2 linked regions of the Neobacillus sp. PS2-9 genome follow. The protein of the gene in region 1 interacts with the protein of each later gene in a pairwise test. Links are inferred from orthologs where the notes say so. Each region holds a gene or a part of one and is shown in the gene's direction. Other genes may lie near its edges. The genes, in order: ftsA and ezrA.

What was found.
Region 2: the proteins of ftsA (region 1) and ezrA interact in binary tests that used the Bacillus subtilis proteins (3 or more experiments, as listed by UniProt). The link is inferred for Neobacillus sp. PS2-9 from one-to-one orthologs.

The regions. Positions count from the first base shown.
Region 1 is NZ_CP133269.1:3,647,191-3,657,125, reverse strand. Bases 7,018-9,873 are described here. They hold ftsA (cell division protein FtsA), read left to right. Parts: upstream 7,018-7,721; coding sequence 7,722-9,026; downstream 9,027-9,873. Other genes in these bases: ftsZ (cell division protein FtsZ), read left to right, coding at 9,069-9,873; RCG25_RS18305 (small basic family protein), read left to right, coding at 7,232-7,594; RCG25_RS18310 (DUF881 domain-containing protein), read left to right, coding at 7,018-7,232. In the rest of the region: murD (UDP-N-acetylmuramoyl-L-alanine--D-glutamate ligase), read left to right, coding at 1-1,153; spoVE (stage V sporulation protein E), read left to right, coding at 1,226-2,326; murG (undecaprenyldiphospho-muramoylpentapeptide beta-N-acetylglucosaminyltransferase), read left to right, coding at 2,666-3,769; murB (UDP-N-acetylmuramate dehydrogenase), read left to right, coding at 3,830-4,738; RCG25_RS18320 (cell division protein FtsQ/DivIB), read left to right, coding at 4,969-5,748; RCG25_RS18315 (DUF881 domain-containing protein), read left to right, coding at 5,735-6,445; more of RCG25_RS18310, read left to right, coding at 6,501-7,017; more of ftsZ, read left to right, coding at 9,874-9,935. UniProt on the Bacillus subtilis protein: Cell division protein that is required for the assembly of the Z ring. May serve as a membrane anchor for the Z ring. Binds and hydrolyzes ATP. Also involved in sporulation.
Region 2 is NZ_CP133269.1:1,356,987-1,367,068, forward strand. What follows is about bases 6,843-9,779. They hold ezrA (septation ring formation regulator EzrA), read left to right. Parts: upstream 6,843-7,435; coding sequence 7,436-9,124; downstream 9,125-9,779. Other genes in these bases: refZ (forespore capture DNA-binding protein RefZ), read left to right, coding at 6,843-7,266; RCG25_RS06710 (cysteine desulfurase family protein), read left to right, coding at 9,247-9,779. Also shown: RCG25_RS06670 (transglycosylase domain-containing protein), read right to left, coding at 1-516; tyrS (tyrosine--tRNA ligase), read left to right, coding at 926-2,179; rpsD (30S ribosomal protein S4), read right to left, coding at 2,272-2,874; RCG25_RS06685 (sensor domain-containing diguanylate cyclase), read left to right, coding at 3,275-4,678; megL (methionine gamma-lyase), read left to right, coding at 4,781-5,965; RCG25_RS06695 (GAF domain-containing protein), read right to left, coding at 5,994-6,476; more of refZ, read left to right, coding at 6,634-6,842; more of RCG25_RS06710, read left to right, coding at 9,780-10,082. UniProt on the Bacillus subtilis protein: Negative regulator of FtsZ ring formation; modulates the frequency and position of FtsZ ring formation. Inhibits FtsZ ring formation at polar sites. Interacts either with FtsZ or with one of its binding partners to promote depolymerization.

The DNA.
Region 1 (9,935 bases):
ACTTCTTGATGAAGGGTTCGAGTTGATTGTGAAAAATCCTGGTATTCCTTATTACAATCCAATGATTGAAGGAGCACTAGAAAAGGGAATACCAGTTATAACAGAGGTAGAACTCGCTTACCAAATTTCAGAAGCACCATTTGTCGGTATCACTGGAACGAACGGAAAAACGACAACAACAACTTTGGTTTATGAAATGTTAAATGTCGGAAATAAAGCACCGTTAATAGCTGGAAATATCGGAACGGTGGCTTCTGGTGTTGCTCAAGCAGCAACCGCAGAAAATACCATTGTCATTGAATTATCATCCTTTCAATTAATGGGGATTGAAACATTTAATCCGAAAATCGCCATCATTACCAACCTTTATGATGCCCATTTAGACTATCATGGGACTAGAAAAGAGTATATTGAAGCAAAGGCTAATATCACAAAAAACCAAACTGAACTGGAATACCTAATCGTAAATGCGGATCAAGAAGATACGATGGAAATTGCCCGTCACTCCAAAGCCAGCATCATTCCTTTTTCCACTAAAATGAAGCTGACGAATGGAGCATATATTGACGAAGGCTGGATCGTTTTTAATGGTGAAAGGGTAATGGAAATAGAAGAAATTGCGTTACCTGGAGTACATAACCTTGAAAACATCTTATCTGCTATGGCAGCTGCTAAACTATCGGGTGTGGATAATAAGGCTATTCAAGAAGTACTTCGAACGTTTACGGGTGTCAAACATCGTTTGCAATACGTTGGTGAAATAAGTGGGAGAAAATTTTATAATGACTCAAAAGCAACCAATATTTTAGCAACAGTGAATGCACTTGCTGCATTTGATACTCCTATTATTCTCCTTGCCGGCGGACTTGATCGGGGTAATGAATTTGACGAGCTCCTTCCATATTTGAAAAATGTGAAAGCAATGATTACTTTTGGACAAACGGCACCTAAGTTGGAACGTGTAGGTAACGAGGCGGGAATAAAAACAATGAAGCGTGTCGATAATGTTGACAAGGCAGTGCCTGAAGCTTATCGATACTCTGAATCAGGGGATGTTATATTGCTATCCCCAGCATGTGCTAGCTGGGATCAATATAAAACTTTTGAAGTCAGGGGAGACATTTTTATCGAAGCGGTGCATAAGCTTAAGTAAGGGCTTGTACCACTTTTGGGTCTCACATGTGGTGCTGCTAAGCCCTAAAACTCGTAGTTGAGGTGTATAGTGGTGCCGACAAAGAGAACAACTCCTGATTTTATTTTAATGATTGTAACTTTCACTCTGCTGGCAATAGGGCTAATCATGGTTTACAGCGCAAGTGCGATATGGGCTGAATATAAATTTGACGATTCCTTTTTCTTTGCCAAAAGGCAGACGCTATTTGCCGGAGTCGGAATTGTTGCCATGTTTTTTATCATGAACATTAATTACTGGACGTGGAGAACATGGTCTAAAACTATTTTAATCGTTTGTTTTGTATTATTATTGTTGGTATTAATTCCTGGAATAGGGAATGTACGTAATGGATCTAGGAGCTGGATTGGAGTAGGAGCTTTCTCCATTCAGCCGTCTGAATTTATGAAACTAGCGATGATTGCTTTTTTAGCAAAATATTTGTCTGAGCGGCAAAAGTTGATTACCTCCTTTAAGAAGGGGCTTGTCCCTTCTTTAGGTCTTGCATTTGTAGCCTTTGCGATGATTATGCTTCAACCCGATTTAGGGACAGGAACTGTCATGATGGGGACTTGTATCGTAATGATCTTTATTGCAGGGGCCCGCATTAGTCATTTTGCTTTCTTGGGGTTATTAGGTGTTGCTGGGTTTGTTGGATTAATTGCTTCAGCACCATACAGAATAAAGAGGATTACCTCTTTCTTAGACCCTTGGTCCGATCCTTTAGGGAGTGGATTTCAAATTATTCAATCGCTATACGCCATTGGTCCAGGGGGGCTTTTTGGACTTGGTCTTGGAGAAAGCCGGCAAAAGTTTTTTTACTTACCCGAGCCGCAAACCGATTTTATTTTTGCCATTCTTTCAGAGGAATTAGGATTTATAGGTGGTTCGTTTATTTTATTACTTTTTGCTCTCTTGCTTTGGCGGGGCATTCGAATTGCGCTTGGTGCTCCAGACTTGTATGGAAGCTTTCTAGCTGTTGGAATCATCGCGATGGTCGCCATTCAAGTAATGATTAATATTGGTGTTGTAACGGGACTAATGCCAGTCACAGGAATTACATTACCATTTTTAAGCTATGGAGGCTCCTCGCTAACATTAATGTTAATGGCAATCGGTGTTCTCCTTAATATCAGCCGTTATTCAAGATATTGAAAATGACACCCTGTTCAGTGGCAGGGTTCTTTTTATTTGGCTATGATAAAGCATATTGATGAAATGCACTTAGTTGATTGGAGCGGAAGGTGCGAAGACTCCTGTGGGAGTACGGGTCAGGGGAGACCCCGCAGGCGCAAGCGCCGAGGAGGCTCGCCGAAACGCCCACGGAAAGCGAAGCACCTGGAGCGGAGATCAACGGACTGGTTTAAAAAAGCATTTTATCTAGGGCCTTCTTTACATTTACTTAACAATCTTTTATCATTTGCTTTCTTTCTTCAATTTTTATAGTAATATAGGTATGCAATTAGGTGTTAAATAGTTAATGAGGTGGAAAAGATGAGAATAGCAGTAAGCGGTGGAGGGACTGGCGGTCATATATATCCGGCTCTAGCACTAATTAGAGAAATTCAAAAAGAAAACAAAGACGCAGAGTTTCTATACATAGGTACAACTAATGGTCTAGAAAGTAAAATTGTCCCAAGAGAAAATATAGCATTCCAATCGATTCATATAACTGGTTTTAAACGTAAACTGTCTTTCGAAAATGTAAAAACAGTTTATAGATTCTTAAAAGGTGTGCAAGATAGTAAAAAAATATTAAAAGCATTTAGGCCGGACATTGTCATCGGTACAGGAGGTTACGTGTGTGGCCCAGTCGTTTATGCTGCTGCTAAACTTCGTATACCCACGATTATTCATGAACAAAATAGCGTACCTGGTCTGACAAATAAATTTTTAAGCAGATATGTAAATAAAATTGCAATCTGTTTCGAAGAGGCAAAGGATTATTTCCCTCAGAAAAAGATTGCTTTTACCGGAAATCCTCGAGCGTCAGAGGTCGTAGGTCAGGATGGAATACGTGGCCGACTCTCTGTTAGTCTTAGCACGACAAAGCCTGCTGTATTAATTTTTGGTGGAAGCCGAGGCGCACGTCCAATAAATGAAGCAGTAGTTAAAGCATTGCCTGAGTTTGCAGAAAAAATGTATCAAATTCTTTATGTAACGGGTGATACCCATTTTGAGGATGTAAAAAAGGAAGTAGAGTTAGTTGGAAATCCCAAGAATGTGGTGATCAAACCTTTTATTCATAACATGCCGGAAGTTCTTGCAGGTATTGATTTAGTTGTCTCGAGAGCGGGAGCAACAACACTAGCGGAATTAACCTCCCTTGGAATTCCAAGTATTCTTATTCCAAGTCCATATGTCACAAACAATCATCAAGAAAAGAACGCTAGATCCTTAAGTGATCATGGGGCAGCAGAATTATTGTTAGAAAAAGATTTGACAAGTAAAAGTCTTGTAACACACATTGACCGTATATTATTAGATAATGAGAATTTAACTGAAATGAAAGCAAAAGCTAAAAAAATGGGGGTTCCGGATTCAGCAAGCAAGCTATACTCATTAATGAAAGAACTTGTGGAGACGAATCAAAAGTAGCCCAATTTACTTTAGTGCATAAACTGAACTATTAGCATCTTGGAAAGTTAGGTGGTAAAAATGGACGAAATAATAAAAGAATTACAGACGCTAAATATTGGGAAGGTGAAGGAAAATGAGCTTCTAGCCAACCATACCACTATGAAAATTGGAGGTCCTGCAGACCTTTTTATTGAACCTTCTTCAGTTGAAAATTTAAAAAAAGTAATGTCTGTTATAAATAAGCATGGATTAAATTGGCGAGCGATTGGTCGTGGATCCAATCTTCTTGTATCTGATAAAGGTATTGAAGGAGTCGTAATCAAACTAAGCTCTGGATTAGACCACTTAGAGATCGAAGGGACAACAATTACTGTCGGTGGCGGTCATTCGCTTGTAAGTTTAGCAACACTTATCAGTAAAAAAGGTTTAGCAGGACTCGAGTTTGCTAGTGGTATACCCGGATCAGTTGGTGGAGCAGTTTATATGAACGCTGGTGCACATGGATCAGACATTAGTAAGATCCTAACTAGGGCTCATGTTCTATTTGAAAATGGGTCTATGGAATGGCTATCAAATGAGGAAATGAAATTTTCCTACAGGACCTCTGTATTACAGAACAAACGGCCAGGAGTAGTGGTTGAGTCTGTTTTTGATCTTACAACAGGTGATAGGGCAGCCATTGTGGCACAAATGCAAAAAAACAAGGATTATCGAAAAGAAACGCAACCATGGAATTTCCCTTGTGCTGGTAGTATTTTCCGTAATCCACTTCCTAACTATGCAGGAAAACTTATTGAAGCAGCTGGTCTAAAGGGATTTAGCATGGGTGGAGCAAAAATTTCTGAAATGCACGGTAACTTTATTGTAAATGCTGGGAACGCCACTGCCGCAGATGTCTTAGCCTTAATTCAGCATATTAAGGATACGATTTTTAACCTCTATGGAGTAAAAATGGAAACAGAGGTTGAAATAGTCGGACGTAAATAATCCTTGTATTTATTGTAAGAAATCTCTTACTAATGACAAATATTGTGTTATAATTACTGATAATATTACAGATGGAAACTAGGAAGAAAATGAATGACGGCATGAGTTTTCGTGCCGTTGTTTCACTTTCTATAGATAACGTAGCGGAACTTATAGACATGCTTTATGGGCTTTATAGTGTAGGGCAACCAGCGCCCCCAAGCTAAGGCTTTTCATTTGGAGGAATTATGATGGAAAAAGGTAAAATTGTTGCTCTAGAGGATCGTATTCCTAAGTTAAAGGAGCAAAGACGACGAAAAGCAAACAAAAGGCTGGTGCTCCTGCTATTTTTGTTTTTTACAATGATAGTAATTATCGCTTATACACAATCCCCATTAAGCCATGTAAAGACAATTAGGATAGAAGGCAATGAAGTTTATACTGACTCTGAAATTATTAGCAAAAGTGGTATTTCTAAGACTACGAATATATGGAAAGTCAAGAAGAGTGAGGTTTCTTCGAAATTACAGGGCTTATCCGAAATAAAAGAGGCAGATATAAAGATTCAATGGCCAAACACAGTTCAAATTCAAGTTAGAGAACATAAAAGAATAGCGTATCTTAAACAGGAATCAAACTATTATCCAGTTATGGAAAATGGTAAAATTTTGAAAGATAGAAATGAGGAAAAAATCCCAGTTAATTCTCCAATTCTTTTCGAATTCAAAGAAGGGAAAGCCCTAAACGAAATGGTAAAAGAGTTACAAAATCTCCCGAGTGAAATTTTAAACTCCATTTCTGAAATTCATTATTCTCCGAAAAAAACAGACCAGTATCACATTTCCTTGTTTATGAATGATGGATTTGAGGTAAGTGCAACTCTCAGAAGTTTTTCGGAAAAAATGGTGCATTATCCCTCAATCATTAGCCAATTAGATCCTAATAAAAAAGGGATAATTGATGTGGAAGTAGGCTCTTATTTTAAGGCTTTTGAACCAGAAGTGGAGGAAAAAGAAGTTGAAGAAAATTAAGGTAAGGGGTAAACACGTGATCTTGTCCCTTGTCTGCTTAGTTTTGGGGTTTATGATTGCCTTTTCTTATCATTTGACCCAACTGGAGAATCAAAAAGAAAAGCCTAGTTTGTCAGGCAAACAATATGAAAAAACTCTTGGATTAAGAAATCAATTGATTGCCCAAGAGGAGACAAATCGCAAGCTACAAAAGGAACTAAACCAAAAACAGGACAAGGTATTAAAAAACGAGAAGGATCTTGCTAAAGAAACACAAGTATTTTTAAACCTAGCAGAAGATGCAGAAAAGTACAGGATGTACCTCGGAAAAGTCAAGGTAAAAGGAAAAGGCGTTAAGATTACTTTGACAGATGGTGCCTATGATCCGAAGGAAGATAATGTGAACAATTATCTTGTTCATGAACACCATGTTTTTAAGGTTATTAATGAATTATATATTTCCGGTGCAGCGGCGGTTGCTATTAATGGACAGAGGTTAACAAGTCATTCGTACATTGTTTGCAATGGACCGGTCATTACTGTGGATGGAGTCCCACACCCCGCGCCATTTGTCATTACAGCTATTGGTGACCCAGAAGTATTAACTTCATCATTAAACCTAACAGGTGGAGTAAAAGACCAACTGGTAAACGATAATTTGGTTTTTTCCTTGGAAAAAGAAGATGAAATCGTGTTGAACCCAATATTAGGAAGTTAAGTTGAGGGTAAAATGTGTCCACATGAGGATTAATTTAAAAGGTTAGGTGAAAAAAGTGGACAAGCCGAAGAATTTGAGTTTTACGTTAATTGCTGCTGTGGTTGGTTTTATGATTGCAATTCAATTTCAAACCGTGAAGAAGCCTGAAGAACGTGATACAAGAGATGTTTGGCAGCTCCGTGAGGCATTGCTCAAAGAAAAAGAGCTACAGTCTAACTTATTAAGTGAAATCCGCTCAAATGAAGAAAAACTATCAGCCTATGAATCTAAGCGGAAACAAAGTAAGGAGCAGGTGTTACGGGATACACTTCAGGAGCTAAAAACGGAGGCAGGCTTGACCGAGGTTTCAGGTCCGGGAATCACCTTACATATTGAGCCGGTCATCGAGGATGTACAGCTAGGAACACCTGTGGCAACAACAGTTGTTTCCCCTGAATTGCTTAAAAGACTATTGAATGAACTAAATATGTATGAAGCAAAATATGTTTCCATTGATGGTCAACGAATTATAAATACCACGGTTATTAGGGATATAAATAGGGAAACAAAGATTGATGGTCATACAATTAGGACCCTGCCGGTTGAGGTTAAGGTGGGTGTAGATTCGATGAACAATGCCGAAAAATTATCAAACCAAATGAAGGTTTCAAAGGCTAGAGATGAATTCTTTGCTGAAAGCTTGAGACTCAATGTTTCTTCACCTAGTCCAAATATTACTGTTCCTGCTTATGAGAATCCAATTAGGATTAGGCATATGGAACCGATAAAGGAAGGAGGCGGTTCCTAATGTGGCTTCCGTTAGTGGGACTTGTGATCGGGATCTTCCTTGGACTGTTAACAGAAATAAGTATTCCTGAAGAATACTCAAATTATTTATCAATTGCTGTATTAGCTGCCTTCGACACACTTTTTGGGGGAATAAGGGCTCATTTGCAAAATATTTATGATGAAAAGGTATTTGTATCTGGGTTCTTTTTTAATATAATGCTTGCAGCAAGTTTAGCTTTTCTCGGTGTTCATCTTGGTGTAGACTTGTATTTAGCAGCAGTTTTTGCGTTTGGTGTCAGGTTGTTTCAAAATATCGCCGTTATAAGACGAATATTATTAACAAAATGGTCAACAAACAAAGAAAAAATAGAAAAAAATTGAACTTTTTTAAAGGGAAATATGTAGTTGTGACGAATAATTTTATAAGATATTACTATGAGAATCTATTAATGAACAAAATTGAATTGTTGTTGTTCTACCCAAGGAGATTAAAAGGAGGTGCCAAAGAATGAACAGCAATGAAATATACGTAAGTCTTGACATCGGTACATCCAGTGTAAAAGTTATCATTGGTGAAATGGTCAATGACTCGGGCAAAGACTCGTTAAATATAATTGGTGTTGGCAATGTGAAATCTGAAGGATTACGTAAGGGATCGATTGTTGACATGGACGATACCGTTCATTCTATTAAGAGGGCGATTGAACAGGCAGAAAGAATGATTGGCATGGAGATTAGAGAAGTGGTAGTCGGAATATCAGGTCATAATGTAATGCTTCAGCACTGTCATGGGATTGTCGCTGTATCCAGCCAAAACCGAGAAATTACGAATGAAGATGTCATTCGTGTCATTGAAGCATCACATGTGGGATCCATTCCACCTGAACGAGAAAACATTGGTGTGATTCGAAAACAATTCATTTTAGATGGTAAAGATGAAATTAACGATCCTCGTGGAATGATTGGTGTTCGTCTAGAAATGGATGGTACACTTATTACTGGATCTAAATCTATCATCATAAATACATTACGCTGTGTAGAACGAGCAGGACTTGAGATAGTAGACATTGTTCTTCAGCCGTTAGCTGCAGGAGATTATGCTTTATCCAAAGATGAAAAAAATCTAGGTGTTGCCCTCATCGATATTGGCGGAGGTTCTACTACTATCGCTGTGTTTGAGGAAGGATTTTTAAAGGCGACAAGTGTAATTCCTGTTGGCGGAGATTTATTAACGAACGACCTTTCAAAAGTTTTGCACACCTCAACAGAGGATGCTGAGAAAATTAAGGTTAAATACGGACATGCCTTCTATGATATTGCTTCTGAAGATGAGTTTTTCAGTGTTCCTATTATTGGCAGTGATCAACATCAACAATTTAACCAGCTCTATTTATCTGAAATTATTGAAGCTAGAATGGAAGAAATATTTGAATTAATTGTTAATGAATTGAAGCGTTTAGGTGTAACAGAGTTACCAGGTGGTTTTGTATTAACAGGTGGAACAGCAAAAATGCAAGGGGTATTGGAACTCGCACAGGATATGTTCCAAAATCCTGTTCGCCTTGCGGTACCAGACTATATTGGTGTAAGAGAACCTCAATATACAACGGCGGTTGGTTTAATAAAATATGCTTACAAGAATGGTAGATTACCAGGTGGAAATATTGGTGGTACGGGTGCATCTGTGGTAGCTGAACCAACTGAAAAAAGAACACCAAAACAACAACATCAACCTAAAGCAAAAGTAGAAAAACATCCGGAAGATAAGATGTCATCAAAAGTAAAAAAATTCCTTGGTTACTTTTTCGAATAAACATCCTCGAAAAAGAAAATCGGCGAATTAGGAGGATTTGTCATGTTAGAATTTGATACAAATTTAGATTCTCTTGCAACAATAAAAGTTATCGGGGTTGGCGGCGGAGGAAACAACGCGGTAAACAGAATGATTGAGCATGGCGTTCAAGGTGTTGAATTTATCGCAGTAAACACTGATGCACAAGCCTTAAACCTTTCCAAAGCTGAAGTCAAAATGCAGATTGGTGCGAAATTGACTCGTGGTCTTGGAGCAGGTGCTAATCCAGAGGTTGGTAAAAAGGCCGCAGAAGAAAGTAAGGAACAATTAGAGGAAGCACTTAGAGGTGCTGATATGGTGTTTGTTACTGCTGGTATGGGTGGCGGTACAGGTACTGGTGCAGCACCAGTTATTGCTCAAATTGCTCGTGACCTTGGTGCGTTAACAGTGGGTGTTGTTACACGTCCATTTACTTTTGAAGGTAAAAAACGTTCAAACCAGGCTTCTGGTGGAATTGGATCAATGAAAGAAGCGGTTGATACATTAATCGTCATTCCAAATGACCGCCTTCTGGAAATTGTTGATAAAAGCACTCCAATGCTTGAAGCTTTCCGCGAGGCAGACAATGTTCTTCGTCAAGGGGTTCAAGGTATTTCTGATTTGATCGCTGTTCCTGGATTAATCAATTTAGACTTTGCTGACGTAAAAACGATTATGTCAAATAAAGGCTCTGCCTTAATGGGAATTGGTGTCTCTGCAGGAGAAAACCGTGCAGCAGAGGCAGCAAAGAAAGCAATCAGCTCACCTTTATTAGAAACCTCTATTGATGGGGCTCAGGGTGTTCTAATGAATATTACTGGGGGAACTAACTTAAGTCTTTATGAGGTGCAAGAGGCTGCTGATATTGTTGCAACAGCATCTGACCAAGAA
Region 2 (10,082 bases), 2.3 Mb from region 1 along the record:
GGTTAAAAGTTGATTCTTAATTAATTGCTGTGTTAAGGTACTTCCACCTGATTGGACAGAAGAATTCGTTACTTCTTGGAAAAGGGCCCGGAAAACTGCCTTGGGAACCACCCCGTTATGCTGATAGAAGTACTCATCTTCAGTTGCCACTACGGCATTAATTAAATTTTCTGAAACTTGATCCAACTTTACTTCTTCGCGTATAAGGTCACTGCGAAGCCTGCCGAGGTAAACATTATCAGCATAGTATAAATCGGATGTTTCCGTGTAATTATAAATATCCTTTTTCATACTCTCGTAAGGACGGACCGGTTCATCTTTCACAAGGGAGGCAAAATAACCAGCTCCTACACCTGTTGCAAATGAACCTCCAAGAATGGCAACCGTCATCACAAGGAGAAAAAGGTTCCAAACTACTTGATAGGTAATTCGTGCACTTTTTACCGTTTTTTTATGGGTAAATAAGTTGAGTATGGACTTTGCTTTTTCCATCCAGGCTTGCATTTTTTCATTCATCAATAGCATCACCTCATCTAAAATCACATACATTATAGCATATAGAAGGTATAAAAACTGACAACCTTCTACATTTTTCTGAAATTTCCAGTGGATGTTTGACATGCTCTTTGAAATGTGATAAAAAAAGCTATAGTTAATTTTAATAAAAAGCTTTGACAGGAACAAACTGTAGTTCTTCTATCCCTGTTTCTAGAGAGTCAGCGGTGGTGCAAGCTGACACAAATAGAAGAATGAATTACCTCCTCGAGCTTTCTCTGTGAACACACTGCTTAGTAATGGAGAACGGTCAAAACCGTTATTTTTTTCGAGTTGGAGGAAAGTTCCTCAAGCTGGGTGGTACCGCGTAAATTTACGTCCCTGCATATTTGCAGGGGCGTTTTTATTTTTATTTTTGGAGGGGATTAAAATGGATTTATTACAGGATTTAACCTGGAGAGGCATCATCTACCAGCAAACGGATGAAGAAGGATTAAAGGACTTATTAAGTAAGGAAAGCATTTCCCTTTATTGCGGAGTAGATCCAACAGCAAATAGTTTGCATATTGGGCATCTAGTTGCGTTTCTAACTTTAAGAAGATTTCAACAGCACGGCCATCGACCTATAGTGTTGGTCGGAGGTGCAACAGGATTAATTGGTGATCCTAGCGGGAAAAGTGAAGAGCGTAAATTGCTTACTTTAGAAACCGTTCAGGACAATGTTGCAGGGATTCAAAAGCAGCTATCCTCTATTTTTGACTTTGACGGTGAAAATGGAGCGATTATGGTTAATAACTATGATTGGGCAGGTTCAATGGATATTGTAACCTTCCTGCGTGATATCGGTAAGCATATTGGTGTCAACTATATGCTTGCAAAAGATACAATCGCATCTCGTCTTGAGACGGGAATCTCTTTTACTGAATTTACTTACACGATTTTACAGGCAATGGATTTCAATCATCTATATGACCACCATAATTGTAAATTACAGATTGGCGGAAGTGACCAATGGGGGAATATTACTTCAGGTCTAGAGTTAATCCGTAAAATGCATGAAGAATCAAAGGCATTTGGATTGACGATTCCGCTTGTAACGAAGGCTGATGGAACGAAATTCGGAAAGACAGAAGGCGGTGCCATCTGGTTAGACCCAGAAAAGACGACACCGTACGAATTCTACCAGTTCTGGATCAACACAGCAGATGCGGATGTTGTGAAATACTTAAAGTACTTTACATTCCTTTCACACGAAGAAATTGAACAATTGGAACATAGTGTTCAAGAAGAGCCGCATCTTCGTAAAGCACAAAAGACGTTAGCGGAAGAAATGACTCGTCTAATCCATGGTGAAGAATCTCTACAGCAGGCCATTAAGATTTCCCAAGCCTTATTCAGCGGGGATGTGAAAAATCTTTCTGCTGCTGAAATTAAGCAGGGCTTTAAAGATGTTCCGTCATTTGATGCAGGCGAGGAAGATGGCAACCTGGTTGACTTACTAGTTGCTGCAAAAATTTCTCCTTCTAAACGTCAAGCTCGTGAGGATATCACCAATGGAGCAGTCACGATAAACGGTGAAAAGATTACCGACACGGCTTATGCCCTTCAGGAAAATGATCGAATCGACGGTCAGTTTACCATTATTAGAAGAGGGAAAAAGAAATACACATTAATTAAATATTAATAGTAAAGGGCTTTGAGGAATCAGAGCCCTTTTTCTTGAAGAGAAATATAAAAAAAGTCCTCATACCAAATGGTATGAGGACTTTTTTACTATTAACGTGAGTAGAACTCAACGATAAGAGCTTCGTTAATTTCAGCAGGTAACTCAGAACGCTCAGGTAAGCGAGTGAAAGTACCTTCTAATTTGTCAGCATCAAATGTTAAGAAATCAGGTACGAAGTTTGTCACTTCGATTGCTTCTTTAATAACATCTAGGTTGCGTGACTTTTCACGAACGCTGATTGTTTGACCAGCAGTTACACGGTAAGATGGGATATCTACGCGTGATCCATTAACTAGGATGTGACCGTGGTTAACTAATTGGCGAGCTGCACGACGAGTGCGAGCAAGACCTAAACGGTAAACAACGTTATCAAGACGTGACTCAAGTAACGCCATGAAGTTTTCACCGTGGATACCAGATAATTTGCCAGCTCTATCGAAAAGAGTACGGAATTGGCGCTCGTTAACACCATACATGTGACGAAGCTTTTGCTTCTCTTGTAATTGTAATCCGTATTCAGAAAGCTTTTTGCGTTGGTTTGGACCGTGTTGTCCAGGAGCGTAAGGACGCTTTTCTAATTCTTTACCTGTGCCGCTTAGAGAGATTCCAAGACGACGAGATAATTTCCAGCTTGGGCCAGTATATCGAGCCATGAATGACTCCTCCTTAGTGTTTTTATTTTGGTAAAATAAAAACCGGTATGAGACTCGTTGACAGTCATTTTGTTTTCATGCACCTTCGCCCTAGCAGCTAAGGGTTACAAGATACACCATCAAATGAGATAGCAAAACTCTCATGAGGAACAAAATGAGACTATTCAAGTGAACTCAATAGGCTGCAATATTTTACACAAAGAGTATTATATTATTTTTATTACTCTAAAGTCAAGTATATTTTTGTTAACTCAGAGTTCGAGGAATGACATTCAAACATGTTTGTAAAAAAAATTAATAAATTATTCAAAAAAAGTATATCAATTGCTAACATAAATTAACTATAATTAGGTTGCGATGTATATATTTGGGATTTTAGCTAAAGAGGAGAACAAATATTTTGGACATAGTTGATTTTAGAAAATTATATGGAATATCAGAAAAGCTACATTCGTTTTTAGATGAAGAAGGTCTTCTGAGCGAACTATTGGTTATTCTTAAAGAAGAATATCCAAACTTTTCATATTTCCTGTTATTGTCACAGACTACCTACAAACATAGCGACCTCCCAGTCATTGACCTGGAATATGATAGTGAAAATATTGCAGCAACAACAGCGTATTTATCAGGTAATGTTCAATATGAGTTTTCTCATACGGAAAAGAGTACCATACTTTATGCACCTTTAAAAGGCAAGCAGGGGGTTTATGGGGTATTACAGATTATTGCACCTAATGCTCAGGATATTCCGACTAAAGAAGTGGAATTTATGACCTTGTTGGCAGAAAGTGCAGGAGCCGCTCTCGAAAATGCCCACCACTATCAGCAGTCAAGAAAGACCATTTTAGAGCTTCAATTAATTAACGAAACTTCCTATCGTTTAAATTCTAACCTGCCATTAGCTGATACATTGACATTTATGGCAGAACAAATTAAATCTTCCTTTAATGCAAAAGAGGTTGGTTTCTTTTTAGGCTCTACTGAGAAAGCCAAGGTCAAAATACTCCCTGGTTCCACACCCTTCTTTTTTTCAACAACTGCTCAAACCTATATAGAATACATAAAAGGAAAATTAAATACTGAAAATGATCCACTATTATTTGGGGATATAAGTCTTCCGCTTACCAATCCTAGTACATGCTTTCATTCCATAATGGTTGTACCATTAGTACTTGGTAAGAATTTAAAAGGTTTTTCAATGATCATGCAGGAAAAACCCTATTTCTTTTCTTTTGAGACATTTCAACTTCTTCAGACATTAGTACATCATTTATCGCTTTCCCTAACCAACTCCATGTTGAGAGAGGAACTCAAGAAATTAGTTACCACTGATCATCTAACAAAGCTCCATTCACGTAATTATTTAGATGAAAAAATTCAGACTTCTATGAAAGTAGATAGTGAAGGAACCTTTATTCTTATTGATATTGATAATTTCAAGGAAATCAATGATACCTACGGTCACCAAATAGGCGATGAAATACTTATACAAGTCGCAAATTTCATTAAAGGAAATATCAGGGGGAATGATGTGGGAGCACGCTGGGGCGGAGAAGAACTCGCCATCTATCTCCCCAAAGTTCCTTTATCATCCGGAGCGGTTATCGCTGAAAGATTAGTGACAAAGGTATCTGAGAGTTCTAACCCTCACATTACTGTGTCGTGTGGTGTTTCCTATTGGAATAGCGAAAAACCTGATACGTATCAATATCTATTTAAAAGAGCAGATGAAGCATTGTACCACGCAAAAGGCACGGGGAAAAATAAAGTAGTTACACAAGCTGACAATAGTAAAGCAAGTTAAGGGGCTGAAACTTGACAGAATTCAGCCCTTAACGATTTTTACATACCCATCATAGTTTATAAGTAAAAAAATGATAACGCTTACAATTAGGAGGAGTCTACATTGAAAGATAAAAAACCTCGTTTTGAAACTGAAGTCATTCATTTTGGCTATCATGCGGAAAATCATCAAGGAAGCTTAGTTCCCCCGTTATATCAAACATCCACCTTTACCTTCGAGAGTGCGGAGCAAGGGGAAAGTAGGTTTGCTGGGAAAGAAGAGGGATATATTTATTCAAGATTAGGAAATCCCACCGTAAAAATTCTGGAAGACAGAATGGCTGCACTTGAAAAGGGGGAAGCTGCTTTAGCTTTTTCGTCAGGCATGGCTGCCGTGAGTGCAGTGCTAATTGCTTTAACAAAATCAGGTGACCACATTCTATGCTCTCAGGGTGTTTATGGTTGTACATTTGGATTGCTCGAATTATTACAGGAGAAGTATCATATTGAACATGATTTTTCACTAATGGATACAAGGGAGACCCTTGAAAACCAAATTAAACCAAATACAGCTTGTATCTATATTGAGACTCCCATTAATCCAACAATGAAGCTTGTTGATCTTCAAATGGTTGCAGATGTGGCGAAAGAAAAGGGAATTCCCGTAGTAGTGGACAATACGTTTTGCTCTCCTTATTTACAAAATCCAATTAGAAATGGCTGCGATATTGTCATACACAGTGCAACAAAATATATTTGCGGACATGGCGATGTCATCGCTGGAATCGTGGTTGGAGGAAGAGAGACTATTAACCAAGTTTCAAGGACAACTCAAAAGGATATAGGGGGAATTATCTCGCCATTCGATGCGTGGCTGTTGTTACGGGGGTTAAAATCGCTTCCGGTACGGATGGATCGCCATTGTGAAAATACAACTGTCTTATTTGACTTTCTTAAACAACATCCGAAGGTGGATGCTATTTATTATCCCGGGGATTCAGAGCACCCTGATTACTCAATAATGAAAAAACAAATGAAAAAACCAGGAGGGCTTATATCATTTTCGATTAAGGGAACGAAAGAAACGGCTCAAATGTTTATGAATCAGCTCAACTTAATTAAAATTGCGGTCAGTCTTGGGGATGCAGAGACATTAATTCAACACCCGGCTACCATGACACATGCCGTTGTTCCAGACGAGGAACGGTTAAAAATGGGGATTAATCAAACCTTGCTTCGTCTTTCAGTGGGTCTTGAAGCCTGGGAGGATATTAAAGAAGATTTAGAGCAGGCATTTGATAGGATCTAAAAAAACTCGCCTAAGCGAGTTTTTGTTTTTACAGATAGGTAACGAGAATTTCTACGAATTCTTCAAGTTTTTGTTGGTCGAGCTTATCAAACCGATTTAATTCAGGAGAATCAACATCTAAAACGCCGATTAATTGCTCTCCTTTTAGCAGTGGAACAACTATTTCTGATTGTGAAGCAGCATCACATGCAATATGACCTGGGAACTGATTCACGTCTTCAACAAGAAGGGTTTCCTTTTTTAATGCAGCAGTACCGCAAACACCCTTGCCAAGAGGGATGCGTATGCATGCTGGGAGTCCTTGGAAGGGACCCAACACTAGTTCGTCATTCGTATCTAGTAGATAAAATCCTACCCAATTAACGCGGTCTAGAAATTGGTTCAATAAGGCAGAGGCATTGCTAAGATTGGCAACTTGATTTTTCTCATCGTGAAGGAGAGCCTGTAATTGCTTCTTAACAAGTTCATAATTTTCTTCTCGATTTCCGGTGTACATTTCGACGTTAAACACGGTATTTCACCTTTTTCTCTTATAATTTATATTTTATTTTATCAAAAATCAGAGAAAATGAGCATACTTTGTCGATATTTTCTTAAAGGAATCAATTGTGACACCAAGAATCATTATGATAAGGGGATTATGGGAATTACCTGAAGGGGGAGAATGGATGAAGAAAAATGCAAAAGAAGCAATTGTTAAGGCCGCTATCACGTTATTTAATTCCAATGGGTACTCAGGAACGTCAATAAGGGAAATTGCTCATGCAGCTAATGTAAATACCGCAACGATTGCCTATCATTTTAATAATAAAACAGGTCTCTTAGAATATTGCTTTATGCATTTTTTTGAACAGTACACCCGAAAGATGGAAGCTGCTTATGCATCTATTGATAGAGGGGCAAAAGAGTGCTTAAAACGTGTGGTATCTGATTTGCTCCATTACCAATGTGAGAACTACCAGCTTGCTAGTTTCATTTACAGGGAGATGTCGATGGATTCCCAAGTAGTAAGGGAAATCATGTCCACCTATTCTTTAAAAGAAAAATATTATTTTCAAAAAATATTTGAACGGGGTTTTGAATGGCATGAATTCAGACCACATTCCATTCCTTATTTAATTATACAGCTAAAAGGATTAATCATGATGCCGTTTATGAATAGCAATTATATGAGAGAAGTACTATATGTATTTCCGAATGAGCCATTTTTCGAGCAGAAATATCTTAAGGATCTTCACTTATGGATTGATAAAACACTTTGTTCAGACATACCTATCAAAAAGGGAGCAGTACTAAAATAGCGGTAATCGCTATTTTTTTTTTATTTTACAAAAAAATTGAAAATAATAGTCAAAAAATGTCGTTTACATGGTATCATAAAAGCATTGAATTGAACTTAATGAGTTTTTCTAAAATAGATGATTTGAATACATAGTGGAATCAATGTTGTTTGAAATAGGGGGCTTACTTGTGAAATTTATCATTGGATTTTTCATCCTATTATTAGCCTTATTTATAGTGGGATATTTAATAAAGAAAAAGTATTTTAAAGAAATGGATCGATTGGAAGCGTGGAAAATCGATATTATGAATCGTCCCATACTAGATGAAATGTCGAAAGTTAAACAGTTAAATATGACGGGTCAGACTGAGGAGCTTTTTGAGCGTTGGCGTAGTCAGTGGGATGATGTGGTAACGGTTCAGCTTCCTGATTTAGAAGAAATGCTTTTTGATGCAGAAGAATATATAGATCGCTATAGATTCAAAAAGGCAAAAGAAGCCCAACAGGCGATTAATACGAAGCTAATGGAAACAGAGGAACAAATTAAAAAGGTACTAGAAGAGCTGCATGAACTAGTGGGCAGTGAAGAAAAGAACAGAGTGGAAATTGAGGAACTTAAGGAACTTTATAGAGAATCAAAAAAAATGTTACTTGCTCATCGTCATAGTTTTGGTAAGTCTGAAAAGCACTTAGAAGCAAAACTAAATGAAGTGGCACAGAAGTTCCAGGAATTTGATGAAAAAACGGAGCTCGGTAATTATCTTGAAGCTCGAGAAGTAGTTTTACTTATTCATAGTCAGCTTGGAACAATCAAGAACCATATGGATTTAATTCCTCAGCTTTTAATTGAAAGTCAATCTCTTCTTCCAAATCAGCTAGCAGATTGTCTTGAGGGCTATCGAGAAATGACAGAGCAGGATTATCACTTAGAGCATTTAAATGTAACCACTGAAATACAACGCCTTGAAGAGAAAATTGCTGAAAATATTCGCTTGATTGAAACCACCGAAATTGAAAAAGCAGAAGAGGGCATTAAGGAAGTAAAGGATCGAATTGATATTCTTTTTGACCTCTTGGAAAAGGAAGTACACGCAAAACATTATGTCATGAAAAATAATAAGGTTGCTGCTGAACAACTTGCTTCTGCTCAAGAGGAAAATAAGAATCTTTCAAATGAATTAATTCATGTTCAAGCGAGCTATCAATTATCAGATAGTGATTTAGAGGTTCAAAATAATCTAGAAAAAGAACTTTCAACGGTGTATAAGCATTATGAAATTTTGGTTGAAAAGTTAAAGATGAATGAAACGGCTCAATCAGCGATTAGTGAAGAATTAAGTGAGTTAAAAGACCAACTGGATATGATATGTGAAGGGCAGCAAGCTTTTGCCCAAAAACTTCAAGCCTTGAGAAAGGACGAACTTGAAGCAAGGGAAAAAATTAAGGAACTTACCAAGAAAGTAGCAGAAACTGTTCGTCTTGTTTCAAAGAGTAACGTTCCTGGGTTGCCTGAGGATTATAAATATTTAATAGAAGATACAAACGAAAGCATCAATAATGTCCGATACCAACTTGAAGAAAAGCCTCTAAATATATCTGCTCTAAATCAGTATTTAGAAATTGCAGTACTGACAGTTGAAAAACTTGTAAATTCAACGATTGAGCTTATTGAGAATGTCACTTTAGCTGAAAAAGCAATTCAATATGGAAATCGTTATCGTAGCCACCATCCATCAGTTGCTAAAGGATTAGCTGATGCTGAAACGGCATTCAGACAGTATGATTTTCAAGAAGCTTTAGAACAGGTAGCGGCATCTTTGGATGGGGTTGACCCTGATGCGTTAAAGAAGATAAAGGCTACAATTGAAATGGAATAAAATGATAAACCGATTTAGCAATAGCTAGGTCGGTTTTTTGTATAATATTATTTTTCAAATGTTTCGGTTTTTATGTTAAGATTTTATTTTGTAAGTTCGTCTTCTTATGGAGGGGAAAGTTAGTGATTTATTTAGATAATAGTGCAACGACAAAGCCATATAAAGAGGTACTTGAATCTTATGTTACTGTTTCAAGTGAATATTTTGGAAATCCCTCTTCATTGCATGGATTGGGAATACAGGCAGAAAAGCTGTTAACTCATGCGAGGGAGCAAGTGGCAAAGCTTTTAACTGTAGAACCTAATGAAATTTACTTTACTTCAGGTGGAACAGAAAGTAACAATATAGCGATAAAAGGTGCGGCATTATTAAATAAAAAAAGAGGTCGTCACCTTATTACTACAAGTGTGGAGCACGCCTCTGTTCGTGCAGTTATGGAGCAGTTGGAACAGAATGGATTCGATATTACCTATCTCCCTGTCAATCCTCAGGGGAGGGTGAGTGTGGAAGATGTTGAAAAGGCCATTCGCAAGGACACCATCTTAATTTCGATTATGCACGTTAACAATGAAGTGGGTACAATTCAACCGATTAAAGAGGTAGGAGAAATGTTGAAAAAATACCCAACCATCCTTTTTCATGTAGACGCTGTCCAAGGTGTGGGAAAGGTTCCTCTAGCTATTCACCAAAACAGAATCGATCTTTGTTCCTTTTCTGCTCATAAATTTCATGGACTTAAAGGGACAGGTGCTCTTTTTATTCGAGAAGGGGCCAAGCTTGCCCCTTTATTATCGGGTGGGAATCAGGAAAGGACTATTCGAAGCGGGACAGAAAATGTGGCAGGTGCTGTAGCAATGGCAAAAGCACTTCGGATGACCTTGATGAAAAGTGAAGCAGGTATAGCAAAAATGAAGACCATCCTGAGCATGCTAAGAACAGGGTTAACTAACATAGAGCA